4 regions of the Pseudoalteromonas sp. Angola-4 genome follow, and region 3 is predicted to be linked to each of the others. Evidence: predicted binding sites of a transcription regulator. Region 3 holds the regulator's gene; each other region holds the start of a gene.
What was found. Region 3 encodes sigma-54, which starts transcription at its own class of promoters, with help from an activator protein. Its sites were predicted from a motif close to GTTGGCACGNNNNTNGNNT; they were not measured.
Positions count from the first base shown of each region.

Region 1: flgJ (flagellar assembly peptidoglycan hydrolase FlgJ) is a predicted target of sigma-54. The motif match lies at 4,714-4,732, and genes of this name have one in related genera.
Region 2: fliE (flagellar hook-basal body complex protein FliE) is a predicted target of sigma-54. The motif match lies at 2,039-2,057, and genes of this name have one in related genera.
Region 4: PSH48_RS19030 (ferritin-like domain-containing protein) is a predicted target of sigma-54. The motif match lies at 4,633-4,651, and genes of this name have one in related genera.

Region 1 is NZ_JAQREK010000013.1:103,920-111,692, forward strand. Features, by position in the region: gene PSH48_RS14885 (flagellin) at 1-105, opposite strand, end outside; gene flgL (flagellar hook-associated protein FlgL) at 381-1,649, opposite strand; gene flgK (flagellar hook-associated protein FlgK) at 1,652-3,658, opposite strand; gene flgJ (flagellar assembly peptidoglycan hydrolase FlgJ) at 3,660-4,676, opposite strand; gene PSH48_RS14905 (flagellar basal body P-ring protein FlgI) at 4,812-5,906, opposite strand; gene flgH (flagellar basal body L-ring protein FlgH) at 5,918-6,601, opposite strand; gene flgG (flagellar basal-body rod protein FlgG) at 6,622-7,410, opposite strand; gene PSH48_RS14920 (flagellar basal body rod protein FlgF) at 7,432-7,773, opposite strand, start outside.
Region 2 is NZ_JAQREK010000013.1:85,598-93,370, reverse strand. Features, by position in the region: gene PSH48_RS14840 (sensor histidine kinase) at 1-506, shown strand, start outside; gene PSH48_RS14835 (sigma-54-dependent transcriptional regulator) at 503-1,927, shown strand; gene fliE (flagellar hook-basal body complex protein FliE) at 2,100-2,432, shown strand; gene fliF (flagellar basal-body MS-ring/collar protein FliF) at 2,453-4,168, shown strand; gene fliG (flagellar motor switch protein FliG) at 4,161-5,201, shown strand; gene fliH (flagellar assembly protein FliH) at 5,205-6,014, shown strand; gene fliI (flagellar protein export ATPase FliI) at 6,033-7,367, shown strand; gene fliJ (flagellar export protein FliJ) at 7,367-7,773, shown strand, end outside.
Region 3 is NZ_JAQREK010000009.1:60,379-68,151, forward strand. Features, by position in the region: gene mgtE (magnesium transporter) at 1-904, opposite strand, end outside; gene PSH48_RS11830 (HPr family phosphocarrier protein) at 1,164-1,436, opposite strand; gene rapZ (RNase adapter RapZ) at 1,477-2,322, opposite strand; gene PSH48_RS11840 (PTS sugar transporter subunit IIA) at 2,342-2,794, opposite strand; gene hpf (ribosome hibernation promoting factor) at 2,799-3,086, opposite strand; gene PSH48_RS11850 (RNA polymerase factor sigma-54) at 3,114-4,613, opposite strand; gene lptB (LPS export ABC transporter ATP-binding protein) at 4,683-5,408, opposite strand; gene lptA (lipopolysaccharide transport periplasmic protein LptA) at 5,405-5,953, opposite strand; gene lptC (LPS export ABC transporter periplasmic protein LptC) at 5,943-6,497, opposite strand; gene kdsC (3-deoxy-manno-octulosonate-8-phosphatase KdsC) at 6,494-7,045, opposite strand; gene PSH48_RS11875 (KpsF/GutQ family sugar-phosphate isomerase) at 7,046-7,773, opposite strand, start outside.
Region 4 is NZ_JAQREK010000024.1:35,018-42,790, reverse strand. Features, by position in the region: gene PSH48_RS19050 (DUF3413 domain-containing protein) at 1-1,082, shown strand, start outside; gene PSH48_RS19045 (hypothetical protein) at 1,165-1,644, shown strand; gene aceK (bifunctional isocitrate dehydrogenase kinase/phosphatase) at 1,845-3,563, shown strand; gene PSH48_RS19035 (LysR family transcriptional regulator) at 3,581-4,519, shown strand; gene PSH48_RS19030 (ferritin-like domain-containing protein) at 4,693-5,136, shown strand; gene PSH48_RS19025 (TonB-dependent receptor plug domain-containing protein) at 5,441-7,773, opposite strand, start outside.

The DNA.
Region 1 (7,773 bases), on a different contig from region 3:
ACCTGATGACAAACGCTCCATTGACGTTGCTAGGCCTTCGCCAGATTTTGTTAAGTTTCGTTGTGCGTTCAATGACGACACATTAGTATTTACTGTTAATGCCATTTGACCATCTCCTAGGTTTAAACAGAGTGTGGTTCAACACGTTTTAACAGGAACCACTATTCGATAATTTCTAATTATTAGAAAAGCATTTACTGTGCCAACTTTAAAATAAACATAACAACATGTTTTTAAAGCATTTTCTATTGAAATATTAAACGTTAATAATAAGTTATCTGGTTAGCTGGAGTGACGACAATTTATTGCCGCTATTTTGAGGGAGGTTTTTGCCGCTTTGTATTAACTAAAGCGGCAAGGTATTTCTGCTTATAATCTGTTTATAAGTAATCAAATAAAGAAAGGTTTGTTAAACGGCCAAACGTGGCTTGTGACGCTTGCAGTGCGGTTTCTTGTTTAGTGAGTTCACTAATGGCTTCTGCCATATCTACTTCTACTAAATCAGAAAGGTTGCTTTTGTTTTGAATGTCTTGCGCAAGATTTGAGTCACTCACGCTTTCAACCGCATTCATCCGCCCGCCTAAGCTCGCTTGCGTATACACAACTTGCTCGCTGGCATTTTGAAGCTGTACTACACCATCGGCTAATACTTGCTGAAAATCATCGCCTTCAAGTGTGCCATCATTTAACCCCGTAATGAGTGATTGTAATGTATTAAGCACGTTTTCTTTGTGCGGCTTTTCGAGGGTAAAATCAAGCTGGCCTGGTGCTGCGCCTTCAAATTCGATTTTCATCCCTGCAAAATCGATTGGCTCATCCGTTACCTCACCTACTTGTGCGGGGCTCAGCGACACACCGTCGCGCAAAATTTCATAAGTATCAGGGTCGTTGGCGGAAGCGCCTGGTGTTATTACCACATTATACGTGTTCGCTGTTGCCGCTGCGGTTGGATCAGCATTGTAGTTATCTTGGTGGAAACGGTCGAACTCTGTTTGGCCATCTACATAAACCGTGCCTGCTGTAATATTATTTGCAGGCGTAGTTACCGGGATCGCAGCTTGATTATCAGTAACATCAAGTCGTGCGTCGCTTTTCTCAAACGTATCAAAACCGTTATCGCTTGATTTAATACTTACCCCTTCAGCAATGGTTATAACATGCTGGCCTTGATCTCCATTATAAGTATATTCACCCGTAGTAGAGTCAAACTGGTATGGTTGGGTGCTGTCTTGGTAGCCTGAAAAAATAAACTTACCGTCTTCTGAGCGGGTATTCATTAAATTGACGAGTGTTTTTTGTATTTCACTCAGCTCAGCCGCGATTGACTCTAAATCATCTTGAGTATAAACACCATTACCTGCTTGAATCGCTAGCTCTTGTGCTTGTTGGATATTGGTATTTATACTTTGTAAGATGGTTTCTTCAGTTTCAAGACGGCCAGTTAACTGGTCAATATTTTTAGCATGCTGCTCATTTGTTTGTATTTTATTTGAGTAAAGCATCCCTTGCGAAATAGCAGCAGGTGCTTCTGAGGTAGTTAAGTACTTCTGCCCTGTCGTTACTTGCTCTTGTGCATTAGCAACACTTTGTTGGCTATCGAGTATTTTATTAATGTTGTTTTGGTACATTAAGTTATTTGATAAACGCATAATTACCTCGCTGCACTTAATAAGGTGTCGAAAATTTCTTGAGCTGCAGCCAACACTTGAGCTGATGCTGAATATGATTGCTGAAAACGCAGTAAATTGGCAGCCTCTTCATCTAGGTTTACACCTGAGAGCGACTCATACCACGCTTCTGATTGCTCTGCTAACGCATCAAATGCGCTGGCACTGGTAATGGCTTGGCCAGTGACTACGCCAATATCACTCACTAACCCTGAATAGGCTTGATTAAACGTTTCGTGATTGTCGGCAGTGGCTGTTGTCACTACATTTTTACGTACTAACTCACCATTTTGTAAATCAGCGAGTTTTAAACCATTACGGTTATCGTCAAAGCCGCCTTCGTTAAATTCAAGGGTAAAGGTATCTCCAGTGGCTGGCGTGCCTTCAATGTCAAAATCAAAGCCATAATTGCTATAAGGTGCGCCAGCCTGAGCCAGTACGCCTTCTGCTGGAGGCGTTACTGTAAACGTCGTGGTGCCATTTGCATCTGTAATTTGATATTCGTTTGCAGTGCCTGTTTTAACTAACGTTATATCGCCATTGGCTAAACCGGGGGTAGTGTTAAAGCCACCCGAGGTAACGCTTGTTACTTCTCCGGCTGAAATAGACGCTGTACCTACATTATCTATGCTGTTAGCTGTACGAATTGGCGATGCAAGTGCTAAGTCTTCACCGCGGCTTGTCGCAAGGGAAATACTGGTTGCCGCCTCAGAGTTAAGTTTAATTTGAAACTGATCACCTGTATTACCAGTACCGGCTACATCAATTTGTAAACCAAACGACTCCCCACTCGTAATATTATCTGAGTCGATAACACCTGATGGCGGTATCGTCGCTAAAGAGGCGCTGCCTATCGGCTCCCCTTTATTATCTATAGGCTGGATGCTCACTTCATTTGCATTAGCGGTATAAGTAACAATAAAGTCGCTGGCAGGCAGTTCACTGCCTTTACCGGCCTCAAGCGTGGCAGTTAAACTGGCGCCGCCGGTATTAGCTTGGTATGCATAAGCACCCACGGTAGGTATGGTAAAAATATCACCGCCTAGCTCGCCGTTAGCATCCATACCCAATTTATTTTGCTCGTTGAACGCATCTGCAATGGCCAATCCCATTTGGCCAATTTGGTTTTGTGCAGGCACGAGTATGTCGTCTCTAAAAGCCAACAAGCCGCCAATTTTGCCTTTTAATTTAGTTGCATCTATTTCTAGCGGCACAGCTTTGCCGCCATTAACGTCAAGCGTCAATTCTTTAAAATTAGGATCGGGGTCACCCGACAGTGAAAACAAGTTAAATGTACCGTTTTCCATAACTAAAGATTCACCGCTGCCCATAAAGACGAGTTTTTCGCCATTAGGGCCATCAAGTGTTTCTATATCAACAAGCTCTGATAATTCACGAATCGCTAAGTCGCGCTGGTTATAAATAGAGCTTGCGCTTGATGCGTTATTTGTGCCATTTACGACTGCAATTTCTTGGTTTAACGTATTTATATTTTGGATAAGTGAGTTGGCTTCTTCAGAAAAAATCTCAAGCTGCTCATTTACTATACCTTGTTGCTCAAGCACGATACCCGAAAGCCTATCCATTTGCTCAACTAAACTTTGCGCATCGGTCATTACTAATGAGCGAGCAACTGTTGAAGATGGCTGATTTAGCGCCTCTTGCACGTTATTAAATAATGAATTTATGCCCGTTGATAAGTTATTAGACTCTTCTGAAAAAATAGTGTCAACACGGTTGGCCTCTGTTACAAATTGATCAAAAAACGATTTATTTGACGTGTCGCGGTTTAACTGCGACTGGGCAAACTCGTTCAATAACCTATATGTTTCGCCGCGACCTACTTGGTTATCTACCATCGTAGTAAATTCAGTGCGCTCACGTACGTAGCCTTCTGTATTTACATTGGTGATGTTTTTACTGGTCGTTTGCAACAGCTCAGAGCTTGAACGCACCCCAGCACTGGCAATATTTAATAAACTAAACGACATATTACTTCACTCCTTGGGTAAACGCGCTTGTTGCAATATTTTTAAGCTCACTGCTATTTAGCACTTTTTTTATTTTACTCGCGTAATTAGGATCGGTTGCATAGCCTGCTTTTTGTAGCGAATCTAAAAATTCGTTTGGCTGTGCTGTTTTTTGTAATGCTTCTTCGTAGCGTGGGTTTTGCGTTAAAAAATCGACAAAGTCGTTCACGCTTTCTTTTATAGATTCGTAAGCTCTAAAACTTGCTTGCTTTTTAACAGGGGTACCTTGCTCAAATTCAAGCGTTACTTTACTTGCTTTATCGCCTTCCCAGCTTTTATCTGATTTAATATTGAACAGGTTATTTGAGCTATTCCCGTCGCTTTTATTAATAATATGCTTACCCCAACCCGTCTCAAGTGCCGCTTGGGCCACCATTACTGCAGGGTTTAAACCAATTTTTTCGGCCGCTGTTTTAGCATGCTCCCACACTGCACTAACAAACTCTTCAGCATTATTAAATGACGACTGTTGTGTAGGCTGTGTTGTGGTTTTAGTTTGTGTTGCCGCACTGCTAACCACTGAGTCATCTTTATTTGCTTGCTTTTCACTGTGTACCTTTTCGTGCGGTAGTTCAGAGCCTGCGCGTTTATCACTCATAAAGTTGTTAGTAGTTCTTAATACGGAGCCAGGCATAAAGTTCTCAGCCTCTGGTGAGAGCTGCTGAACAATTAAATCAGCCAAACCTAAAGACCCATTTGATGAAAGCTCAGAAGAGAGCTGCTGATCGTGCATTTCTTCAAAAAACTTTACGCCGCTAGAGTTAAACGGACTGTCTTCATCTTCAAATGCTTCGTTGGCTTTACGCATCCCTTTTAGAAGCATTTGGGTAAAAATAGCTTCAAATTGTGCCGCTGCTTTTTTTAGCGCCGCTTTAGAGGCATCAGTAGATGCATCACCGCTGTTTAAAGCGTCTTGACGTAAAGTATTAAGATTACTTAAATCAAAAAAGTTTTGCTTATCGAGGTGATTTGTTTCCATCAGCTTTTTGACACAAAAATGAATAATGCTTTAAGAAATGCAAAAATTGAGCCAAAGAAAGGTAAACAGTAAAAAGCTTAAGTACCTTTTGAGTACTTAAGCTTTATTTGGAAGGGTAAACATTCTTAAAAATAATTAAATAACAACAAGCTGTCCGTTAATTGCACCCGCTTCTTTAAGCGCTTCTAAAATAGCCATTAGGTCTCCAGGTGCTGCGCCTACTTCATTTATAGCACGCACTAAGTCATCTAAGCTAACGCCGGGGTTAAATACAAACGCACGAGAATCATCTTGATTAACGTCAATAATACTTTGCTGTGTAACAACGGTTTCGCCTTCTGCTAATGGATTAGGCTGCGTTACATTTTGCTGTTCAGCAATTGTGACTGTTAGGCCGCCATGGGTTATTGCCGCAGGCTGTAGCTTCACATTTTTGCCAATGACAATCGTTCCCGTACGTGAATTAACAATAATTTTGGCTGAAGTGTCAGCAGGCTTAAACTCTAGGTTTTCAAGCGTTGATAAATAAGACACTCGTTGCGATGCATCACGTGGCGCAATAACGCGTACTGAGGCAGCGTCAATAGCTTGTGCACTATTAGGGCCTACCAAGTTGTTAATTGTTGCTTCTAAACGTTTTGCCGTTGTAAAGTCTGGGCGGTTTAGGTTAAAAGTAATGTAGTCGCCTTGCATAAAAGGGCTTTTAACTTCGCGTTCAACAGTCGCTCCGTTAGGTACGCGGCCAACTGTCGGGGTGTTAATGACCACTTTACTGCCATCTAGCCCTTGTGCTCCTAAACCACCCACAATTAGGCTACCTTGTGCTATAGCATATACGTTTCCATCCACCCCTTTTAAGAAAGTTTGTAACAAGGTGCCGCCACGTAAACTGCCTGCACTGCCAATAGAAGATACCGTAATATCAATTGTTTGACCCGGCTTTCTAAACGGCGGAAGCTCAGCATGGACAGCCACTGCTGCTACGTTTTTAATTTTAGGACTTTGTGTTGAAGGCAGCGTAATTCCAAAACTGTTTAGCATGCCTCTAAAGCTTTGTTGCGTATAAGAGTTTTGCTCCCCAGTACCAGGTAGCCCCACCACTAAACCATAGCCAACCAATTGGTTAGCACGTACGCCTTCAACCATAGAGACATCTTTTATACGCTCGGCGCTGGCAGAAAATTGCCAGCCTAGCAGTATGATCAAAATAAACGCTTTAATGCTATTCATACTACTATCCTCTAAAACGGAAATAACGAGCTACTAAAGAAACGTGTTAACCACCCTGGGCTTTGCGCTTCTTGTGTTTGTCCTTTACCTGAATATTGAATTCGGGCATTAGCTATTCTATTCGACTCAACCGTGTTATCGGCGCTTACATCTTGCGGACGTACAAGCCCTTCGAGCCTAATAAACTCTTCGCCGGTGTTAAGTGTTAGCCATTTTTCACCACGAATAACTAAATTACCATTGGGTAAAACACGCATAACATTCACCGAGATGTCGCCCACTAAGCTGTTTGACTGATTTGATTTAGAGTCACCGGTAAATGATGAATCACTACCAATGCCAAACTGAATACTGTCGCCACCTATATTTACAGGTAAACCACCTAACCCAATAACGGGGTCTAGGCTGGCTTCGGTTTCTTTATCGGTTTCGGTTTTAGCGGCTTTTGTAGCTTGTGTTGACTCTTCAAGCTTAACGGTAATTATATCGCCGGTTCTAAGTGCTTTTTTGTCTGAATACAAATCATTAAATGTATTGGTGTTAAACAACGAACCCGTTGCAACAACAGGCTCTGCTACAGGCTCTGGGTACATGGGTGCGTAGTAGGGGTCATCTTGAACCACTTCACTATTTTGCGTAGAAACACAGCCACTTAAAAATAAGGTGCCTGCTGCAAATAAAATAACATTACGCATAACTATCCCCTTGTGCACGGTTATAACTGTTGATTGATGTAGCTCATCATTTCGTCAACGGCCGAAATTACTTTTGAGTTCATTTCGTAAACACGTTGAGTTTCGATAAGGTTAACCAATTCTTCCGTTACATTAACGTTTGATGTTTCAAGCGAGCCTTGAATAATAGTACCTAAGCCTTCTACGCCTGGATTACCTTGAACAGGCGCACCACTAACAGCGGTTTCGGTGTAAAGGTTTTGACCAATTGGCTCAAGACCCGATGGATTAATAAAGTCACTAATTGTTAGCTGGCCAATTACCACGTTATCGGCTTGCCCTGCAACGCGTACAGATACTTCACCATCTTGAGAGACTGTAATTGATTGCGCATCATCGGGTACATTCATTTCCGGCTGAACAACAAAACCTGCACCTGAGGTAACAATGCGGCCGTCTTCATCGGTAGTAAATTGCCCATTTCGCGAATACGCAATATTGCCATCGGGTTGCAGCACTTCAAAAAAGCCTTCGCCTGAGATCATCCAATCGAGTGAGTTTTCGGTGGTGAGCATATTACCTTGCGTAAACTCTTTTTGGTTAGCAACCACTTTTGCACCCGCACCTAGCATTAGGCCAGATGGCAGCTCGGTATCTTGTGATGAGCGCCCGCCAGGTTGGTTGATGTTTTGATACAATAAATCTTCAAAAATAGCGCGGCTTTTTTTGTAACCTACGGTACTGGCATTCGCCAAATTATTTGAAATAACTGAAATATCAGTTTGTTGAGCGTCTAGCCCTGTTTTACTTATCCACAATGCAGGATTCATAAGTATGCCCTCATTTTAAAGTTAAACTATGCGCATCAACTGATCTTGACGTTCGTCAATCTCTTCAGCTGTTTTCATTAGTTTTACTTGTAACTCAAATTGACGTTGGTGGTTGATCATATCGACCATTTCGTGAACTGGATTAACGTTAGACATTTCCAGTGCACCACTTAACACTTTTACATTTGCAGAGGTGTCGACAGTTTGCCCTGGTACAGGTCTAAATAAACCATCGTTGCCTTTTTCAAGCTCTCTGCTGTTTCCTTCAACAACGCGCAGCGTGTCTACTTCTTCTAAAAAATTGGCTGGTGCGCCTTGGGGGCGAACCTGTATGGCACCATCTTCACTAAAACTTATTTTTTC
Region 2 (7,773 bases), on a different contig from region 3:
TTTTTGCCAAAAGCGGCGAGCAACAAGTGGTTGAACAGGTTTCTATGCAGCAGCTTTTAAACGAGGTAAAACTAGGTGCCGATGCAATGGTGGCCTTAAATAACAGCTCACTTGTTGTTGAGCTACCAGAGCCAGACATAGAAATTACCGGTAATAAAACTGCGCTGGCCAGTGCTATTCAAAACCTTATTCACAATAGTATTCAAATTATTGGCAGCCAAGCCCAGGTGACATTGAAAGCGCAGCGCGATAGCAGCGAACCCGATACCGTGCGTATTAGCGTATGCGATAACGGCCCTGGTGTAGAGTTGAGCCAAATAGAGAAAATTTTTGAACCGTTTTATACCACAAAAAGCCAAGGTACAGGGCTTGGGCTTGCTGTTGTAAGCTCTGTGGCTAATGCGCATCAAGGACGTGTTGAAGTGGTTAATAATGCCAATGGTGGTGCATGTTTTAGTTTATTGTTGCCCATATGCACGGCCTCAACGCAGGAGAAAACAGCATGAGTAATACAATACTAGTGGTTGAAGATGATGCAGGTTTAAGAGAAGCACTCATAGACACGTTAGAAATGTCGGGTATTGCCTGTGTTGCAGCCGATAGTGCTGAGCAAGCCATGATCCAATTAAAAAAATCTGAGTTTTCATTAGTGGTCAGCGACGTGCAAATGGGCGCGATGAGCGGCCTAGATTTACTCAGAAGCATAAAGCTTAACTACCCAGATCTCCCCGTATTAATGATGACTGCCTATGCAACGATTGATGATGCAGTAGAGGCAATGCGCTTAGGCGCAATTGATTATATGGCTAAACCATTTGCCCCTGAGGTGCTTTTAAATATGGTTAGTCGGTATTTACCCGAAAAGCCAAAAGACACTGACGGCCCAATTGTTGCCGACCCTAGCAGTATTGCGCTTTTAGAACTGGCGAGCAAAGTGGCGCGCTCAGATGCAAGTGTGATGGTGCTTGGGCCAAGTGGCTCTGGTAAAGAAGTACTGGCGCGTTATATTCATGACAAATCAAAACGCTGTAATGAACCGTTTGTTGCGATTAACTGTGCTGCTATTCCTGAAAATATGCTCGAAGCCACTTTATTTGGTTATGAGAAAGGCGCGTTTACCGGTGCTATTCAAGCTTGCCCTGGTAAGTTTGAACAAGCACAGGGCGGCACCATATTACTTGATGAAATAACCGAAATGGACTTGGGGCTGCAAGCTAAGCTATTACGGGTATTGCAAGAGCGTGAAGTTGAGCGTTTAGGTGCCCGAAAAACAATTTCACTCGATGTAAGAGTACTCGCCACCAGTAACCGCGACCTAAAAGAAGCCGTTGCAGATAACCAATTTAGAGAAGACTTATATTATCGCTTAAATGTATTTCCCCTAATGTGGCGACCGCTCTGTGAGCGCCCAGGCGATATAATAGTATTGGCTAAGCATTTAATAGAGCGCCATTTAGTTAAAAGTAAAGAGCCGCTAGCAACACTTGATAGTGCCGCTGAGCAAAAATTACTAAGCCATGCATGGCCTGGTAATGTACGCGAGCTTGATAACGTAATTCAACGTGCGCTTATTTTGCGAACGGGCAATGTAATTGGCGAACAGGCTATTTTTATTGAAAACTTAATGCAAGCGCCAATTAACAGTACGCCTAAACAGGAGATAGCGCCTGAACAAGCGAACACTCCCAGTGGCGCGTATTATGATGACAAAATAACGCCTGCAGAGGCGAGTAGCTCTCTGCCTAGTGTTGATACTGGCAGCTATAAAGATGAGCTAAAAGATAAAGAGCATAAAATAATATTAGAGACCCTAGCGCGCTGCCAAGGCAAACGTAAAGATGTTGCCCAAACACTTGGGATCAGCCCGCGTACTTTACGTTATAAACTAGCGCAAATGCGCGATTTAGGTATTTCGCTGCCCGCATAACTTTATTCCTTTCTTCTATATAACCCTAAACTAACCACGCTTAGTTTAGGGTTGTCAAATCTCTGACTCTCAAAAATAATGGTTAACCTTATGTAATTAAAGGTTTATTTTTATGGCACACTTTGTGCTTTATTCCCTTTATGAACGTTAACTGCATTTGCCAGAGAAAATTATGAAAATTCAAAACAGCGCGCTATTTCAAGAAATGCAATCAATGGCTTTAGAAGCAGGCCATACAAATCAAATCAATAAGCTACCTACTCAAGCTCAGCCGACATCGTCTGCTCAATTTGGTGACTTACTAAGTGATGCATTAAACACGGTTAATGGCTTACAACAAGATGCCAAACAAAAAGTAGTGGCTGTTGAAATGGGTGATAGAAGTGTATCGCTTGCTGAGGCAATGATTGCCTCACAAAAATCGTCAGTGGCATTTGAGGCTACAGTACAAGTAAGAAATAAACTTGTTGAGTCATACCAAGAAATTATGAACATGCCTGTTTAAGTAGGTAGTGGAGAATTATTGTGGCGCAATCTAATCAATCAACAGATCTTGCTCTTGCTGGCGGCGGTATTGACCAAAGCGAAGATAACGAGCAACAAGAACAAAAGTCGGGCTACTTAAGCGCCTTAAATGGTGTTGATGTGCTTCGCCAAGTCACCCTTATTATTGCGCTGGCTATTTGTTTAGCTATTGCCATATTTGTGATTATTTGGGCACGTCAGCCAGACATGCGTCCACTTGGTAAAATGCCAACAGAAGAGCTGATCCAAACCCTTGATTTTTTAGATGCACAAAAAATTGACTACGAGCTAGACGGCAACGTAATTTCGGTTGATGAAAGCGAGTATCAAAACATTAAATTGCTTATGGCCCGTGAAGGCCTAGAGCAAGGTCCTACCTCAGGCACCGACATCATAATGCAAGATATGGGCTTTGGTGTTAGTCAACGGTTAGAGCGTGAACGTTTAAAACATGGCCGCGAGCAACAACTTGCCCGCACCATAGAAGAATTAAACAACGTAACACGCGCTAAAGTTTTATTAGCCATTCCAAAAGAAAACGTATTTGCACGCAGAGAGAAAAAGCCATCAGCCACAGTGGTATTGACTCTTAAGCGCGGCAGAATGCTTGATGGCGAAGAAATTGACTCAGTGGTTGATATGATTGCCTCTGCAGTACAAGGGCTTGAGCCTTCACGTGTTACGGTAACAGATCAAAACGGCCGCTTACTTAATTCAGGCTCGCAAGACTCATTAGCAGCACGCTCTCGTAAAGAGTACGACATTGAAAGAAAGCGTGAGCAAGAGTATTTAGAGAAAATAGACAGTATTCTTATTCCTGTAGTCGGCTTGGGTAACTACACGGCGCAAGTTGATTTAAATATGGACTTTAGCTCAGTAGAAGAAACACAAAAGCGCTACAACCCAGACTTACCAGCAGTAAGAAGCGAAACCACATTTGAAGAGAACAACATTGGTGGCTTAGCGGTAGGTATTCCTGGGGCACTCACTAATCAGCCACCTATGAATTCAACTATTCCAGAAGTGGCAGGCCAGGGCAATGCTGGTACGGCAACGAACCCAAGCCGAGTGCATAAAGAGGCTACACGTAACTTTGAGCTAGACACCACCATTTCGCATAAGCGCCAACAAACAGGGGTTATTCGCAGAATTAGCGTCTCGGTTGCCGTTGATTATGTGCCAAAAGTAGGTGAAAACGGCGAAACAACCATGGCGCCGCGCTCGGTAGAGGCTTTGTCAAATATACGTCGCCTATTACAAGGTGGGGTAGGTTTTGATATGCAACGTGGCGATGCATTAGAGGTGGTAACCGTGCCATTTGTACGCGAAGCAGTTGATTTAGATTTAGAAGTACCGCTGTGGGAGCAGGACTGGTTTATGAAAATCGTCCGCTTAGTACTGGGTGCGCTGGTTATTATTGTGCTTATTATGGCAGTTGTTAAGCCTATGCTTAAACGCTTAATATACCCAGATGATACGCTCGAAGAGTACGATGAAGATGCATTAAGCTCTGGGGTGGATATTGGCGATAGCACGCTAGATATGCTAAATAAAGACTTTGATTCTGCTTCTGTAGGCTTCTCAAGCGATGGTACACTACAGCTGCCAGATTTACATGGCGACGAAGATTTGCTTAAAGCGGTAAGAGCACTTGTAGCGAACGAACCTGAACTCTCATCACAAGTAGTGAAAGCGTGGTTAACAGAAGATGACTGATCAAGAACAAAAACAACTCCCGCCAGCGTTTGATGTTGATAAGTTAGATGGCGTAGATAAAGCCGCAATTCTTTTATTGAGCTTATCTGAAGAAGATGCAGCGCAAATACTTAAACACTTAGAGCCTAAGCAAGTGCAAAAAGTGGGTATGGCAATGGCTGCGCTAGATGACTTGTCACAATCTAAAATAAGCGCAGTTCACAATTTATTTATAGAACAAATACAAAGCTTTAGTACAATTGGCTTCCAGTCAGAAGACTTTATTAAAAAGGCGCTTACCGCCGCATTAGGTGAAGATAAAGCAGCAAGTTTGATAGACCAAATTGTAATGGGCTCGGGCGCTAAAGGCTTAGATTCACTTAAATGGATGGACTCAAAGCAAGTTGCCAATATTATTCGTAATGAGCACCCGCAAATTCAAACTATTGTTTTATCGTATTTAGAGCCTGAGCAATCGGCAGAAATCCTAGCGCAATTTCCTGAAAAAGTGCGCCTAGATTTAACTATGCGTATTGCGAACCTTGAAGAAGTGCAACCTGCAGCATTGCAAGAACTTAACGAGATTATGGAAAAACAATTTGCCGGCCAAGCAGGCGCACAAGCCGCTAAAATGGGTGGCTTAAAAGCCGCGGCAGATATAATGAACTACCTAGATACAAATGTAGAAGGGCAGTTGATGGATTCTATTCGTGAACACGATGAAGAAATGTCTCAGCAAATTCAGGACCTTATGTTTGTGTTTGAAAACCTTATGGATGTGGATGACCGCGGTATTCAAGCCATATTGCGTGAAGTACAGCAAGACGTATTAATGAAAGCAATTAAAGGGACTGACGAAGCGCTTAAAGATAAAATTTTGGGTAATATGTCTAAACGTGCTGCCGAAATGCTTGCCGATGACTTAGAAGCAATGGCACCGGTTAGAATAAGTGAAGTAGAAGCTGCCCAAAAAGAAGTGCTTTCAACAGCAAGGCGCCTATCTGACTCGGGTGAGATTCAGTTAGGCGGCGGTGGTGGCGAGGAGTTCCTATAAGCTATGTCTAAATTAAAAGGTCGCCCTTTACATGCAGATGAAGCTGATGAGCTTTTAAAAAACTGGCCAATACCTGATGTTGCTCCTGATGAGCGCAGTTTTGGCAATCGTTCAACGGCTTTTGGCACACCACTTTCTGATTTGTATAAAAAAGAAGTTGAAGAAGAAGCTGTAGAAGACACTCAGCCGCAAGAGCCTGAACTGCCTTCGTTAACTATGGCTGAGCTTGAGCGCATTAGGCAAGATGCTTATGAGGAAGGCTTAAAGCAAGGGCACGAACAAGGCTACATAGATGGCTTTGAAAAAGGGGTTGGTGAGGGCAAAGAAGCAGGCTATAAAGAAGGCGTAGAGCTTGGTAAAACACAAGGCCAAGAAGACGTTAAGCCGTTAATAGAAGAGCAGTTAACCAGCTTGCGTAGCATAATCGACAACCTCAGCGCTCCGCTTGATAAAGTGGACGAACTGGCAGAAAAGCACTTAGTGCAATTAGCGGTTATGCTGGCAGAAGCTATAACCTATCAAGAAATTAAAACATCGCCCGATGTTATTTTACATACGCTTAAAAAAAGCATAGATGCATTAAATACTGAGCAAGAAAAAGTTCGTGTGCATTTAAACCCAGATGACTTAGAACTGGTAAAGCAAAACTATGGTGAGCAAACTATTGCAGATAATAATTGGCAGCTAATTGCAGAACCCACACTCGAGCGCGGCGGTTGCGAAGTTAAAACGCCACAATCGTCTTTAGATATGACCCTAAAAACCCGTGTCAAAGAAACGTTGGATAGCTTTTTGCATAATAGCGGTATCTAATCTTTTTTGTGGCGTGTTATGGCAGCTCAACGTGCACCTCTAAGCGAACGCTTAAATCAATACCAACACCATATCGCAGCGTTTAAACCTGCTGTAGCGGGTATTTTAACCCGAGTAGTCGGTTTAACCCTTGAGGCGAAAGGGCTACGTGCGCCTGTAGGCAGCCAATGCAAAATAGAAACTATGTCAGGGTTTGTAGATGCTGAGGTAGTGGGCTTTAGTGAGCAAACCCTTTACTTAATGCCTAATGACCACATTTCCGGTGTGTTACCCGGTGCGCGTGTTATTCCACAAGTAAATGATACCGGCTTGCCCGTTGGTATGAGCCTACTGGGCCGCGTTGTGGATGGCTTAGGCCGCCCGCTTGACGGCCTGGGGAAAATTAACGCCGAACACTATTTAAAGTTTGCACAAAACCCCATAAACCCCCTCGCTAGAAGACCAATCAGCCAACCTATGGACGTAGGTGTACGGGCTATAAACTCAGTTATTACTGTAGGGCAAGGCCAGCGTATGGGTTTGTTTGCAGGCTCTGGTGTTGGTAAATCGGTCCTCTTAGGTATGATGACCCGCGGCAGTGAAGCCGATGTTATTGTGGTTGGCCTAGTGGGTGAGCGTGGCCGTGAGGTAAAAGAATTTATTGAAGAGATACTCGGTGTAGAAGGGCGCAAACGCTCTGTTGTGGTAGCTGCTCCTGCTGATGCATCGCCCCTTATGCGCTTAAAAGGCTGTGAAAGTGCGGTGACCATTGCTGAGTACTTTCGTGATCAAGGTTTAAACGTATTGTTATTGCTTGATTCAGTAACCCGTTACGCCATGGCGCAACGCGAAATAGCGCTAGCGGTTGGCGAACCTCCTGCAACAAAAGGGTATCCGCCTTCTGTATTTGCTAAATTACCGGCGCTGGTGGAGCGAGCGGGTAATGGCGGCGAAGGGCAAGGGTCTATCACTGCGTTTTTTACAGTGCTTAGTGAGGGCGATGATATGCAAGACCCAATAGCCGATGCTGCACGTGCTATTTTAGATGGGCATATTGTACTTTCGCGTGACTTAGCCGATAGCGGTCATTACCCCGCGATAGATATCGAAAAATCAATTTCTCGTGTTATGCCGCAAGTGGTGTCTGAGCCTCATATGCAGCAGGCCCGCGTATTAAAACAAGTGTATTCAATGTATCAGCAAAATAAAGATATGATCACCTTAGGTGCGTATCAAAAAGGGGCTGACCAAATGCTTGATCAAGCTATAAATATGATGCCGCGCGTCAATGCGTTTTTACAGCAAGGTATGCGCGATGTAATAAGTTACGATGATGGTTTACACGGCCTAGCCCAATTACTAGGACAAGCATAATGGCAAAAAATAAGCTCGATTTACTGCTTAAGCTCGAAAACGACAAAGAAGAAAATCTGCGCATGAGCTACTTACAAGCCAATCAAAATTTACAAGCTAACCAACAAAAGCTGCAAGGGTTAAATAACTTTAGATTAGAATACTCTCAGCAATTACATGTGAAAGGAAAGTCCGGTTTATCAAGCGCGGGCTTTGGTCAGTACCATGCCTTTATAGCAAAAATTGAAGAAGCGATTCGCCAGCAAGCCAGTACGGTAAATACCGCTAAGCAAGTTGTAACACAGCGTAAAGCTTTGTGGTTAAAGCAGCAGGTAAAAGCAAAAGCCGTAGCAAAATTAATTGAAAAACAAAATCTAAAAGCAGCGGCGTTAATGGCAAAGAGTGAGCAAAAAATGTTGGACGAGTT
Region 3 (7,773 bases):
CAGCTAAGGCTGTGAGTAAGTTAACGCCAAGCCATACTGAGCGTTTTTTTGAGCTTTTTAAAACAGGTGCAAAGGTGTCTTCTTCATCATCAAGACCGGCAAGGCTTAATAAGCTGTGCTCTGCATCTTCACGAATAACATCAACAATATCATCAATGGTGACACGCCCAAGCAAGTGGGCGTTATCATCGACTACAGGGGCCGATATCCAGTTATGGCGCTCAAATAACTGAGCAACTTCGCTTTCATCCATCGAAATAGGGATAGACTCACAGTCTTCATCCATTAAATCTTGAACAATTTTTTCAGGCGGGTTAGTTAACAGTGTGCTAAGTGATAATGCACCTAAAAAACAGTTATGTTTATCAACAACGTATAAATCATCGGTGCCCTCTGGAAGCTCGCCGCGTAGCCTAATATAACGCAGCACAACATCAAGTGTAACGTCTGGGCGAATGGTCACCGTATCGGTGTTCATTAGCGCGCCTGCAGAGCGCTCTTGGTAAGATAAAGCCTGTGTAGCGCGTTCGCGGTCTTGCGTATCCATAGCGCTAACCACATCTTTGTACACGGTGTCAGGAAGGCTACGCAGGACTTCACCTAAATCATCGTGGCCCATATCCTCAGTGGCCGCGGCAATATGCTCAGGTTCCATTTGTGCAATGATACCTAAACGTACATCTTCAGAGAGCTCTTCTAGCACATCCCCTTGCACATCTGGGTCAACCAGTTGCCAAAGCATGCGTCTAATTTTATGCGGAGAGGATTCAAGCAGCAGTGCTGTATCACAAGGTGCTGTTTTTGCTAGCATGCGTCTTACTTGAACAAATTGCCCACTATTAAGTGATTTAGTCACTTGTTTTAGTTGCTGTAGTGGATAGTCTTGTTCAAACGCTTCTGGCATTGGCATCCTAAATATTTTTGTGTAATGGAAAGGTGTTTAGTAAGTGGTTTTGCCCACTGTTATTTTCTTTATTTTTTGTGCTAAACCCAATGCTGGGGCTAAATTAGTGTTTAAAATTAAGTAACCAAATTTAGCAGGGGCATGGCTTTATTACCCTAAATTAAAGCACTAAATTAGGCGAGTCGGAATACCTTAATTTACTAAATCTTTATAGTTTGGCCTGATAAGTCTTTAACTTATAAGGCTATGGTGCTTTAAGTTATTCTTGTTCGTTAAATCGTTGTGCGATTAATTGCCCAACCGCATGCAAAGCTTGCTCTGAATCAGGGCCTTCACAGACTACTTTAACTTCTTTACCTTTACTGCTTTCAAGTAACATTAAAGCTAATACGCTGTCGCCTGCGGCTTCTTTATCATCTTGGTGTAAGGTGATTTTAGCATCAAACTGTACAGCTAATTGCGCAAGGACCGTTGCCGCTCTGGCGTGTAAGCCTAATTTATTTTTTATTAAAAATGTGTCTTCACAGCGCATAAATTACTATACCTAAACTGAACAGGTTATTATTTTAAGGTTACTTTTCTTGCTCACGATGACGAATTTTGACATTCGGATGCGTCATAGCAAAGCTCTCACCAATGGCTTGCGCTAAATAAACCGAGCGGTGTTGACCACCAGTACAGCCAATTGCAATAGTGAGGTAACTACGGTTATTACGCTCTAAGTGTGGCAACCAAGTTTGTACAAAGGTTTGAATTTGCCAAGTGAATTTTTGCACTATGCTGTGATTTGCCAAAAAATCTTTTACTGGTTGATCAAGGCCCGTAAGCGGTTTGAGTTCAGGCTCCCAGTGGGGGTTTGGCAAAAAGCGAGCATCAAAAACATAATCAGCTTCTTTAGGTATGCCGTGTTTAAAGCCAAACGATTCAAACGTTACAATAAGTTGCTTATCTTTTTTACCCAGTATTTTTTCGCGAATTGACTCTGCTAATTGGTGCACACTTAAATCGGTGGTATCTAGCATAAAGTCAGCGCGCGTTACGAGTACATCAAGCAGTTCTTTTTCTTTTTTTATTGCTAAATCAAGCGGCAGTGAATCGATGGATAAAGGGTGTAATCTGCGTGTTTCTGAAAAACGTTTGATCAGTGTTTGATCATCACTATCTAAATAAAACAGTGTGGGTTTAGCAAAGTCAGGAAGGTACTCGAGAATATCGTTAAATTCGTCTTGTTCTTTGGGAATATTACGAACATCTATGCTAACGGCTATTTTGTCATAGTTATCTGAAACACTTCGCACTAAAGAGGGCAGTAGGTTGACCGGAATATTATCTACGCAATAATAGCCTAAATCTTCAACCACGCGTAAAGCAACCGACTTACCTGAACCAGAACGGCCGCTTATGATAATTAACTCCATTTATAGCCCTTAGTATTTACTACGATTGATCAACAATTACTTGATACAGCTCTGCATCGGTTTTAGCACTACGCAGCTGTTTACAAAATTCTTTGTTGCTCAGTTTATCAGCTATGGTTGCCAGAGTCTTTAGGTGCTGTTGGTTATCGCCATCTGGTACGATGAGTGCAACAAAAATATCAACAGGGCAGTTATCAATAGCATCAAAGTTAACAGGAGTGTCGCTAACAAGTACTAAAGCCAGCGGCTCTTCTACGCCACCCATTCTGCCATGAGGAATGGCGATACCCCGGCCAATACCAGTACTGCCTAGCTTTTCTCTGCTTGCCAGCGCATTAAGAATATCTTGTTGTGGTAAGTAGGGGAGCTTTTCATGAGCAAGCTCACTGATAAACTCTAAAATTCTTTTTTTACTACTAAAAAGGACCGCAGCTTTGCTGCAGTCCTGGCATACTAATGTACTTAATTTCATAATATTAGTGTCTAGCAAGCTTCTCTTTATGTTTTATGACTTGACGATCGAGCTTGTCAATCAACGAGTCTATAGCGGCATACATATCTTGGTGCTCTGTTGAGGCAAATAAATCTGCGCCACTTACATGAATAGTCGCTTCTGCTTTTTGGTTGAGTTTTTCTACATCGAGAATGACATGCACATTGCTAATATGATCTGAGTGCCTTTCTAGCTTTGCAAATTTATTATTTACATAGTCTCTAAGTGAATCAGTTACTTCTACGTGACGACCAGTTAGGTTTAGTTGCATAAGCATTTCCTCTTTGTTTTTTACGTCTTATATCAAACTCTTTCTCTGATTTGACGGTGGAATAGCTAGCGATTCACGGTATTTTGCTATTGTGCGTCTAGCTACTTTAATTCCTTGCTCTGCCAATATATCCGCAATTTTACTATCACTCAATGGTTTAGCTGAGTTTTCCGCGGCAATTAGCTTTTTAATTAGGGCACGTATTGCGGTTGATGAACACTCGCCGCCATTTTCAGTGCTTACGTGGCTTGAGAAAAAATACTTAAGCTCAAATATACCACGTGGTGTATGCATATATTTTTGCGTAGTAACACGCGAAATTGTCGATTCATGCATTTCTACCATTTCAGCAACATCGTTTAAAACCATTGGCTTCATGGCTTCGGGGCCATGTTCAAAAAATGCCTGTTGCTGTTTTACAATACAGTTTGTTACCTTAAGCAGCGTGTCGTTTCTGCTTTCAAGGCTTTTTATAAACCATTTAGCTTCTTGTAAGTGAGAGCGAATAAACTGGCTATCACCACTTGATTTTACGGTACGTGACATAGCCGCGTACTGACTATTTACGCGTATTTTTGGCATGCTATCTGGGTTTAGCTCTACCACCCAGCGGCCTTTTATTTTTTTAACCGACACATCTGGTATCACATACTCCGACTCTTCCCTTACTATTGTATCTGCAGGTTTTGGGTTGAGGGTATGTATTAGGGTCATGACCTCTTTAAGCTCGTCTTCTTTAAGCTTAGTCTTTTTCATTAATGTACGATAGTCGCGTGCCGCTAATAGATCAATGTGATCGGTTAAGATCATTTTAGTTTGTTCTATAAAAGGGGTGTCTTTATCAAACTGGTTTAGCTGAATACACAAGCACTCTTGTAAACTGCGCGCGGCTATACCTACAGGGTCAAATAACTGAATACGCTTTAAAACGGCTTCTATTTCATCAAGTTCAACTTCAACTTCGTCATCGTTTTCTTGGTTAAAGCTCTCTAAAATCTCTTCGCAACTTAGCGTTAAAATACCCGAGTCATCTACAGCTTCTACAATGGCAATAGCAATGGCTTCGTCAGTTGGGCTAAAAGGAGTAAGCTGAAGCTGCCACATTAAATACTCATGTAGCGTTTCAGTAGAGGCACCTTGATAAATAGACTCATCTTCCGGCATTGGGCCTGAGGATGCCGCAGGGGCTGCGCTCATGTACTCATCCCAGGTTACATCCATTGCCATATCATCGCTAACGGTGTCTTTATTTAAAGCTTCGCCACTGTCTTGCTCGTACTCGCTGGTTGTACCGTCAGCCGATGCGCTTACGGTTACATCATCCGTATCTGCTTTTTGTTCATTTTTTCCAGCCGACTCTTCCGTGTAATCTTGCTCTTCTACTTCTAATAGCGGGTTGCTATCAAGTGCTTCTTGTATTTCTTGCTGGAGATCCAATGTACTGAGCTGCAGCAAGCGAATCGCTTGTTGCAATTGTGGAGTCATTGTAAGTTGCTGGCCCATGCGCAGCTGTAATGATTGCCTCATGTATCTCTAACAATCCTTTTATGTTGTTATAATTAATATTAGCAGATGCTTGTAGGTGTGGCTTAAATGTTACAGCCTAAATTGCTCGCCTAAATAAACATCGCGTACAGTTTTGTCATTTAATACGTGTTCTGGGGTGCCAGATGCAATTAGCTCCCCATGAGAAACAATGTAGGCTTTTTCACAAACATCAAGGGTTTCTCTTACATTGTGATCGGTAATTAATACGCCAATGCCACGGTTTTTAAGATGTTCTATTATTTTCTTTATATCTAACACTGAAATCGGATCAACACCAGCAAAAGGCTCATCCAATAAAATAAATTTAGGGTTTGCTGCCAGTGCTCTGGCAATTTCTACACGGCGGCGTTCACCACCAGAAAGCGCCATACCTTGGCTATCGCGAATATGCTGAATACTGAATTCATCAAGTAAGTTGTTAAGCGTTTCTTCTCGCGCGGCTTTATTGAGCTCTTTACGCGTTTCTAAAATAGCCATTAAGTTTTGATAAACTGTCAGCTTTCTAAATATTGATGACTCTTGCGGCAAATAGCCAATGCCTAAACGGGCGCGGCTGTGCATAGGTAATAACGTAATGTCGTTATCATCAATAGAAATTTTACCTTTGTCGCTAGGTACTAATCCTACAATCATGTAAAAGGTGGTGGTTTTACCTGCGCCATTAGGGCCCAATAAGCCAACAATGCTGCCGGCTTCTACCTCAAGGCCTACATTTTTTACAACTTGGCGGCCTTTATAGCTTTTTGCTAATAGTTTTGCTTTTAAGGTGCTCATGGTTGACCTTCGTTACCTGTTTTTTCTTTAATTTTTGCTTCAACAGGCACTAAAATTGTGTGGACACGATCCGTAGAGTTTTCGTCTTTTTCTGCGCTAATAAGCTGCTGCTGCATGTCGTAGGTAATACTTTTAGCATTAATTTTTTGACCGGCTTGTGCGACTTCAGCATCGCCAACAAGCGTTAAAAAGCGCTTTGCTACGTCGTAACGTACTTCGTTTGCGCTGGCACTCATTACGGTACCGTCGTCTTGTTTTTCTTCGAAGTAGGCTGGGCTGCCAGTGGCAATAAGGAGTTGTTTGTTATCCCCTAAGTCTTCACGTTTATGTACTTCGAGTCGGTCGGCTGTAATTTTGCGATTACCATGCACAATTTCGACGTTCTTTTCAAAAATACCTACGTTTTCTTTAAGTTGGCCTTCTTGACGGTCTGCACTAATAGAAATTTGATTTGCTGGCGGTTGAGCGGCAGGCTCAGCAGCAGAGGCGCTAAATGCAAGCATTAGCGATGGGATAATAAGTATTTTAGTGAGTTTATTGGTCATAATATATTGTTCGCGTATGGTTAATTAGTTTTATTACTTCGGTTTTTAAATCGGCTTCAAGGCCTTTACCGACAATTTTTAAATTAGGCCCAGTGACAACCACTGGCTGCTCAGAGCGCATTGTTAACGCTTTAATGTCGACTTCGATGTTATCGGCATTGATGTTATCTATCATGGCGTTATCAACTAAATTTTTAGCAACCACATTGCCTTCTAAAATAAGTTGTTTATCTTCGTAAAGCGTTGCTTCGTCTGCATTTATTCGCCATGTTTGTTTTTCGTTATATAAAGTAAAAATAGGTTTTTCAAAAAATGTAAAACCAAGCTGTTGGTACAGCTCCATTTTAGCCGCTGTGACTTTATGGCTTATTTTGCCTTGCTCGTCATAGGCTGTTTGCTTAAGCTCTATAGCGGTGTAATCGGGCTTTGCAATTACTTCAGGTTCTTGCTCTAGCGCTACATTGGTTTGGGTAAAATAAGGGTACCAAAGCCAAACCATACAGCCGATGAATAACGCACTGAGTATAACGCGTGCTGCATTCATGAACTGGTGCCTTGTGTTGTCAGCGCTATGCCATTCTCTAGCATAAGTAAGTCTGTGAGCTCTCTAACGGCGCCAAAGCCGCCAGGCATTTGCGTAGTGTAATGCGATAAGCGCTTAATAAGCGGGTGCGCATCGTTTACTGCAACGGCAAAGCCAACGCGCTCCATTACTGGCATGTCAGGGCCATCGTCGCCAATGTAGGCTATTTGTTCATCAGTTAACTTTAAAGTGTTTTTGAGTTCTTGATAAGCAATAAGTTTGTCTTCTTGGCCTTGATAAATGTGCTGCACGGTTAAGCTGCTCATGCGAGTTTGCACTATTTCTGAGTGACGCCCCGTAATGACCGCAACTTCAAAACCGCTATTGATCAGCGCTTTAATGCCAAAACCATCTTTTGTATTAAATGCTTTTAATTCTTCGCCTTGGTTACCGAGGTAAATTCGGCCATCAGAAAATACACCATCAATATCGCATATGAGTAGTTTTACTTTTTTGGCGCGTGCTTTGGCATCATCGCTTAGCGGTTGATAGAGATCTTCAAATTGCATTTATAATACTCCTGCTTTTAAGAGGTCTTGCATATTTAAGGCGCCTATTGGCTGGTTTTTATCATTGACCACAATTAAACCATTAATACGTTTGTTTTCCATTATGTTTAGGGCTTCAGCTGCAAGTATATCGGCCGTGGCAGTTGTGCATGATTTGGTCATAACCTGGCTAATAGCGGTGCTATGTATATCCACTCTTTGCTCTAAAATACGGCGTAAGTCACCGTCGGTAAAAAGGCCAGCAAGCTGTTGATTGTTATCTACAATAGCGGTCATGCCCAGGCCTTTGGCTGACATTTCTATTAACGCGTCTTTAATTGTTTGCGTTACACCTATAATAGGGGTGTTTGTGCCGCTGTGCATTACATCTTTTAAAGTGAGCAACAATCGCTTACCTAAACTGCCGCCAGGGTGAGAGAGTGCAAAGTCATCGGCGGTAAAGCCGCGTGCTTCTAAAAGTGCAACCGCCATTGCATCACCCATTGCTAAAGTAGCTGTGGTGCTTGCTGTAGGCGCTAAACCTAATAAACAGGCTTCTTGTTCTACTTTTATGCATACGTGCACATCGGCAAGTGTTGCCATAGTAGAGAGCGGATTGCCCGTCATCGATATTATTTTTGCACCAAGGCGTTTAAGCACCGGAATAATATTAAGTACTTCGCTGGTTTCGCCCGAGTTTGATATAAGCATAACCACGTCATTTTTGGTTATCATGCCTAAATCACCAT
Region 4 (7,773 bases), on a different contig from region 3:
CTACGTTGTTAGCCGGGGGCATTGTTTTACTCATTTTAGGCTTCCAGTTAGTTGTAAGTAACTATACATGGCAGCACTTAGCGCGTTTAAAACAACTTAAGTTTGCCCGTTTTGCCAGCTCGTTTTTAGTGTTGTGCTTTGCACTTAGCCACAGTATTCACATTTGGGCAGATGCAAATTTAAAGTTTGATATAACGAAGCAAGATAACGTTTTACCGCTGTCGTACCCTACGACCGCTAAAAGCTTATTAGCAAAAAATGATTTGCTCGACATTGAAAGCTATAAACAAGCTCACAATGTAAGAATTAATAACCAAAATATTAATTACCAAATACCTGCGCCAATGCAAAAATGTGAAGATTACACTGCGCAGCAAGTCGATATTTTTGTATTTGATAGCAACGAGCAGTTAAAACGCTTTGTTGCTAAGCATAAAAACCTATATAAAACTGATCAGTTTTTACAGCCAACACACCATGGCGATAGCTTGTTTAGTTTAGTGTATGGCTTACCTTCTTTTTATAAGATGGCTATTTTATCAGAGCAAACCTTACCTGCGTGGCAAAGTCAGCGCAGAAGCATAGAGCTTGCTGGAATTGAAAAGCTAAGCTTTATAAACGATCAAGCGCATTCAAACAGCGCAATTAAAATCATTAAAGGTGAAGATAATCCGTCTCCTCGCAGTGACGACACCCATATTTTTGCGTTTAGCTTAGCTAATAATAGCTCGGAAGTAGTTACATCATCGGTGTTATACAGTTCAGATAAGCGAATAGCCAAGGTAGATGGACTTATTCAACCCAGTGATATTATTGCAACCAGTGTAGGCCAGTACTTAAACTGTAAGTCTGTGGTTAAACAAACCATGCTAGGTGAAAACCTGTATAAGAAAAAAACGGACACTGGCGTTAATTACTCGCAAGGCGTAGTTATTGCTTACAAAAAAGATAGAATTACGCTAATAGATTCAGACGGTAACTATAAAAATATATCTGCCGCTGAAGGTTTTTCTATTGAGCAAAGCCTCGATATCCCGTTTTTAGTACAAAGTATTAAAAAGCTAAAAACCTACACACAATAGCCCTATCCCTTAACCTAGCTTGCTATAACACCAAGCTAGGTTATATTTACTAAATCATAGTAAATGCTCAGGGATGAAATTAATGCAAAAACACACACTTTTTTTATGCGCAGTAATGGTATGCCCACTTTCTCTGCATGCGCAAAATGCTACAACTTACTATAAATGCGTGACAAAAAACGGCACTATCTTTTCGCAATTCCCTTGTAACGATAACGCTACCGCCTACACAATTAATACTGTATCGGGAATTAATACTGCTCCGGCGCAAGATTACACAAAAGAGCTAAACGCATTAGAGCGCGAACGGATTGTGCTTGACCTGCAAGCTGAGCTGAGAAGTAATACTAATAAATTAGCGATTATAAAACGTAAAAAAGACCGCGCAGAATACAACCAACAACAGCGCCTCAACCGTATTTTAGATGACGAGGACAAAAAGTTAATTAGCAAAGATATTACCAAGCAATTAAAAATAATAAATAAAGATCATAAAAAGCAAACCACCGAAATTGAGAAGCGCATTAAAAAGTTAGAGAAAAAAATAGCTTCCTACCAATAACTTAGCTTTTGCCATCACACTCAATTATGCTTTAAGCTAAAAGTATAAAAACTGAGAATATTTATCTTGGTTTTAAACTTAAAATAACATAACCTTAACAACTATAGAGTTAAAGCTCTAACGTGTATAACACTACAGCAGCACTAACATTTATAAATGCTGTACTAAAATCGTTATATACACTTTTTTAAGGAGTGTTTATGCAGCCACGCCACATAGCTGAATTAATTTTAACGGGTTTTAAAAAGCATTATCAGCTGTTTCAAAAAACCACCGCCCAAGCCCCGCTTGCCTTTGCAAAGCGCGATTGGCAGCAAATTAATGAAATTAGTAAACTGCGTATTAGTTACTACGATGACAGAGTAAACGAAACCACTAAAGCATTAAAACAAGCACAGTTAACTGAGCAATTAAATGAGCAACTTTGGCTTGAAGTAAAAATACTGTACCAACGCTTTTTATGCTTTCATCCTCAAGCTGAACTTGCCGAAACATTTTATAACTCAGTATTTTGCCGTTTGTACCACAGACGCTATTTTCATAACGACTTTATATTTGTACAAGCCACATTAAAAGATGCCCCAGCCATTCCTGTTGAGGCAGAGTACCGCAGCTACTTTCCAGTGGTGGATGGTTTAAAGCCCACAATAAAGCGTATTATTGAGCATTTTGATTTTAAAGCCCCGTTTGTAAATTTAGAGCGGGATATACGTTTGCTCGTAAAGGCATTTTACAAACAAGCGCCCGACACTCACCACCAGCCTTGGCAAATGCGCTTTGATATTTTGCACGCGCCTTTTTATCGTAACAAAGCAGCTTACATAGTCGGCCGTGTGGTCTCTCAAAGCGGTGTGCAGCCTTTTATTATTGCGGTACTACACCATGAAGATAAAGGCTTATACCTCGATGCGCTATTAACTAAATCATCGCAAATGCGGGTTATTTTTGGCTTTGCACGGGCTTATTTTATGGTTGAAACCCATGCGCCCTCAGCCATGGTGCGATTTTTAAATCAACTTATGCCTAATAAAACACTCGCTGAGCTTTATAATGCCATTGGGTTTCATAAACAAGGTAAGACAGAGTTTTACCGTGAATTTTTACATCACTTGTCTCACTCAGACGATAACTTTATTATAGCGCCAGGCACCCCAGGCATGGTGATGATGGTATTTACGCTGCCCTCTTTTGGCTATGTATTTAAAGTAATTAAAGATAAGTTTGGCGAAAGCAAACCGTTTGGCCGCGATACCGTGCTTAAACGCTATCAGCTGGTAAAAAGCCATGATCGGGTTGGTCGCATGGCCGACACCATAGAATACTCTAACGTCGTATTTCCTTTGGCACGCTTTGATAGTAATTTACTGGCACAGCTACATAAAACCATTGGCTCATCTATGGTAATTGAAGGCCCGTGGCTTATTATCAAGCATTTATATATTGAAAGGCGCATGACACCGCTTAATTTATTTTTAGAAAACGCCAGCGAAGAAAGTGCTGCCGATGCAATAGAAGAGTACGGCCAAGCACTTAAAGAAATGATTGCGGTAAATATATTCCCAGGCGATATGCTGCTTAAAAACTTTGGGGTAAGCAAACACAAGCGCATTATTTTTTACGACTACGATGAGGTTCAATACCTAACAGATATGAACTTTAGGGCCTTACCTAAGGCCAAAAGCTATGATGATTACTTAACTGATGAACAAAGTTACTCAGTTGCGCCACAAGATGTTTTTCCTGAGCAACTTTGTACCTTTGTTATGCCAAACCCAAAGTACAAACAGTTTTTACTCAGTACACACCCCGAGCTTGTTGATGTTAGTTTTTGGAAGCAAGCTCAGCAAAATATAAAAAAGGGTCATGTTAGTCACATATACCCATACCCGACAGCACAACGCTTTATTCATCACTGGTAAGCGTTAAAGGACACACAATGAACATAAGTAAAATAGATTTAAATTTGCTGGTTTACCTCGACACCCTATTACGTGAGTGTAACGTAACCCGCGCCGCTAACCAGTTAAGTATTACTCAACCCGCTATGAGTAACGGCCTTAAGCGTTTAAGAAACTTGTTTAACGATCCAATTTTGGTACGTACCAGTGAAGGTATGGTCCCTACAGAGCGTGCTATAGAGCTGCAACCGGTTATTCGCGGTATATTAATGACCCTAGAAGAAACCCTCGCACCTAATCGCGAATTTGAAGCCAGCCAAAGTAAACGTGTATTTAGAATAATGGCCAGTGACTATGCAGCCAGTACATTAGCGCCAAAGCTTTTAAGTAAACTTCATGAAGAAGCGCCCGATACAACCCTAGATATACTGACGCCTAGTGATGTAACGTTTCATGATGTTGAAAATGGTAAAGTGGATATGGCAATTAACCGCTTTGAAAACCTTCCGCAATCTTTTCATCATAAACGCATATGGAAAGACAGCTTTTGCTGCTTAGTAAAAGCCGACAACCCAATTATCGAAAACTTTAGCCTAGACAGCTATTTAAAAGCCCGCCACATATGGGTAAGTAAAACCGGCTTTGGGGTTGGCGTAGGAATGGACCCTAAAGATGTACAAAAGCTAGGTTGGGTAGATGAAGCACTTGCCCATTTTGGTAAACACCGAAATATTGCCACGTTTACCCGTAATTACCATGTAGCCATTCATTTGGCAAAAGAGCAAAATTTAGTGGCGACCTTACCTTCAAAGGCTGCCAATATTTACTTAGATGATGCAGGCCTTAAAATTTTAGAACCTCCATTTCCTATACCGCCTTTTGAGCTAGATATGATTTGGAGCCCTTTACTGCATCGCGATGCAAGCCATATTTGGTTACGCCAAAAAGTAGCCGAAGTGGCGGATGAGCTTAAATAACCTTATTACAAAAGCTATGTAAAATTTGCGAGGTTGTTTTATTTTAAATAGCCTTACTGCTTGCTAAATAAAAAAATGACTAATAATTACAATAACTTAAAAATTAAAATTAAATTGGAATGGCCTTTGCTTTAGTTACTATGAAACTTAAATTCATGTAAAGAGAGGTCATTATGAATACCCATCAAGGAACAGAAGCAACTCATATTACTGACATCATCCAAGTAATGAACAGTGGCATTGATTTTTATCAAAAAGCGCAAGAGAAAGTTGAAGACCCAGCCATTGGCGCATTATTTCAACGCATGATTGACGCACGAAAAGTAAGTGTTGAGCGCTTACAACCTTATGCTGTTAACGAAAAAGGTGAGCGTGAAGACGGCTCTTCTTTTGCTGTAGAAGCACGCAGAGCTTACACAGCCCTACTCACTTCGTTTAGTTCTCATAACGATAAAACATACGTTAAAGAGCTTGAAGAGGTAGAAGATAAAACCCTTGAAGAAATTAAAGCAGCGATGGATAAACCACAGCCAGCCGACTGTGAAGCAGCCTTAGCGAAAACCTTGCTAACGATGCAAAGCTGCCACACCGAAATGAGCCGTATGCAAAAGCATTAATTTTCAATTGCATATATTTGAAACCCAGCCTAGCCGCTGGGTTTTTTATTATTACAACGTCCAGTTTAAACCCTGCTATGTATAACCAAGTCCAAAATGCCTCATTTAGTATTATCAAAGCCATACAGGGGGTATACCAATCCGAAATAATGTTTAATTAAGCGAATTGGTATACTTTAACGCTGAGGTAAGGCGTTGCACAATAAAATAAATCGCGGTTTACAGATAAATACGGAAAAGGCTAAATACAAAAAAAGGGCCTTACGGCCCTTTGAACTTAAATAACATAAGGGAGTGTTATTTATTAAAAACGGTATTCTGCGCCTACATAGTAATAAGCACCATTAAAGCCAAATGGCGCTGAACGGCGAGAGTATTCAAATACCCCATCGCTGCTTACAATCGTATTGCCATTTGAATCTACAATTGTGCCCGAGCGTGAGTTACCAATGGTGTTTTTATCTGGGTACACGTCAAATAAGTTATTTGCACCAATATTTACAGATAAATCTTCAGTCACGAAGTAGTTAACTTTAACGTCAGTTAAAATTTCTGCACCGTAGGTTTGGCGCCCGCCATCTTCTACTGTGTATTCACCAAAGCGGTTAAGTGAAAGGTTTACAGTCCAATCACCACGCTGGTAAAGCGCACTTAAGTTGATGCGATCTTCTGGTTGCCACTCTTCAATAATTGAAATTTCTTGATCAGAGAAAACATCTTCAACCGGTACGGTTTCAAGCCCTGAGCCCGATGGCGTAAATAACGATACCACCTCAGTTTCAGTAAAGTTAGCTGCTAAAGTAAAATCAAGCGTGCCACCTAATCCCTCGGTATTCCAAGTAGCTACAAAATCAATACCCGAAGTTTCGGTATCTGCACCATTTAAGAAAAACTGTCCTGCACCTGCGCCTGAGCTGATTAATGCAGCATCTAGGCTTGAAGAAAGCCCTTTGCCTAAACGATTACTAATTACTATGCGGTCGTCAATATCAATTGAGTAGTAATCCACAGTAACATTAATGTTATCCGTTACGTTGTAGACAATACCTAAGCTGCGGTTTTGCGATTTTTCTTCTTTAAGCTTTGGAATACCTAAACTTTGTGCAAGGGTTGAATCGTTTCTGAATGTACCTACTTCTTCAGCAACTAATGAGCCGTCTTCAGCCACAACAAATTGTGTGCTGATATTGTTAAAATACAATTGCTGCATTGATGGCGCTCTAAAGCCTGAGCTTAATGCACCACGCAGTGACACATCATCAGTAATTGCCCAGTTACCCGCAAGCTTAAAGTTTACCGTGTCGCCAAAGCCTTTGTAATTATCGTAACGCAGTGCGCCTGATAAAATGACATCTTCAATTAGGTAGGTTTCTGCATCAAGGTAAAACGAAATTACATCGCGTGACTCATCAACCGATGATGCCGGCGAAGAACCACCAAAACCTTGCGTACCGCCAGAGGCATCTTCAGAGCCTACACCGCCACTTAAACCACTATAAATACTTACCCCATCAAGGGTGTCGTAATCACGATAAGCATATTCGCTACCCTCTAAAATACGGTATTCATCGGTACGAATTTCTGCACCCATAGCCAATGAGTAGTCATCAAAGTTTTGTGTAAAATCTATATTAATGGTTTGCAGTGATAACTCCATGCCATAGGCATAGGCTTCACGCGGAATAGTACTACGAATATCAGCGGCACTTAAACCTTGCTCGTAACGTAAAAAGTTAGCGTACGAGGCATTGATTGTGTCACTTGTTGTGTAATCAATGCTGTTTTCACCGTAGGTGTACGATACATCTAAACTTGCATCGTTATCAAAGTCGGTTTTGTAACCAAAGTTGTAAGAAATATCATCAATTGTGGTATTAATTTTAGGTAAAAAGCCTAACGGGATAGTTGCGTCGTTATCTTGCAAAACAGGGTTACCGCCCGCATTTGCATTATGGCGGAAAAACGCTGCTGATTCGTTATCGCGCGTTGAATAAGTAATAAAGCCATACAGCTCGCCATCACCTAACTCATACCCTGTATTGACGGTTAAGCCAAATTGTTGTGAGTCGGCATCACCAATACGAAAAGTGTCTCTGTCGGCGATCAGTTCACGCGGATCGCCTGCCAGTAAAGTACCGTCGCTAAGCTCTGTACATCCATAAAACTGACACGAGCCGTGCAAACCTGCGCGGTTAGTAGGCGAGCGGTCGCGGTAATTAAGTGTTGCATTTAAGTAGCCGCTATCACCTAGGGCAAATCCTTTATTAAAATCAACGTTTACTGTTTCGCCATCACCCTCTGAGTATTGGCCGTAATTAATCGCTGCTTTGCCGCCTTCGCTGCCATCTTTTAGTACAATATTAATTACACCGGCAATTGCATCTGAGCCGTATTGCGCTGCTGCACCGTCTCGTAAAACTTCTATACGTTTAATAGCTGAGGCTGGAATAGCATTCATATCGGTACCTGCGGTACCACGCCCTACTGAGGTATTGATATGAATAATACTTGCCTGATGGCGGCGCTTACCATTAATAAGCACAAGTGTTTGGTCAGGCCCTAAACCACGCAGTGTTGCAGGTCGTAAGGCATCAGTGCCGTCACTGATTGACGAGCTTGAAAAGTTAAATGAAGGTG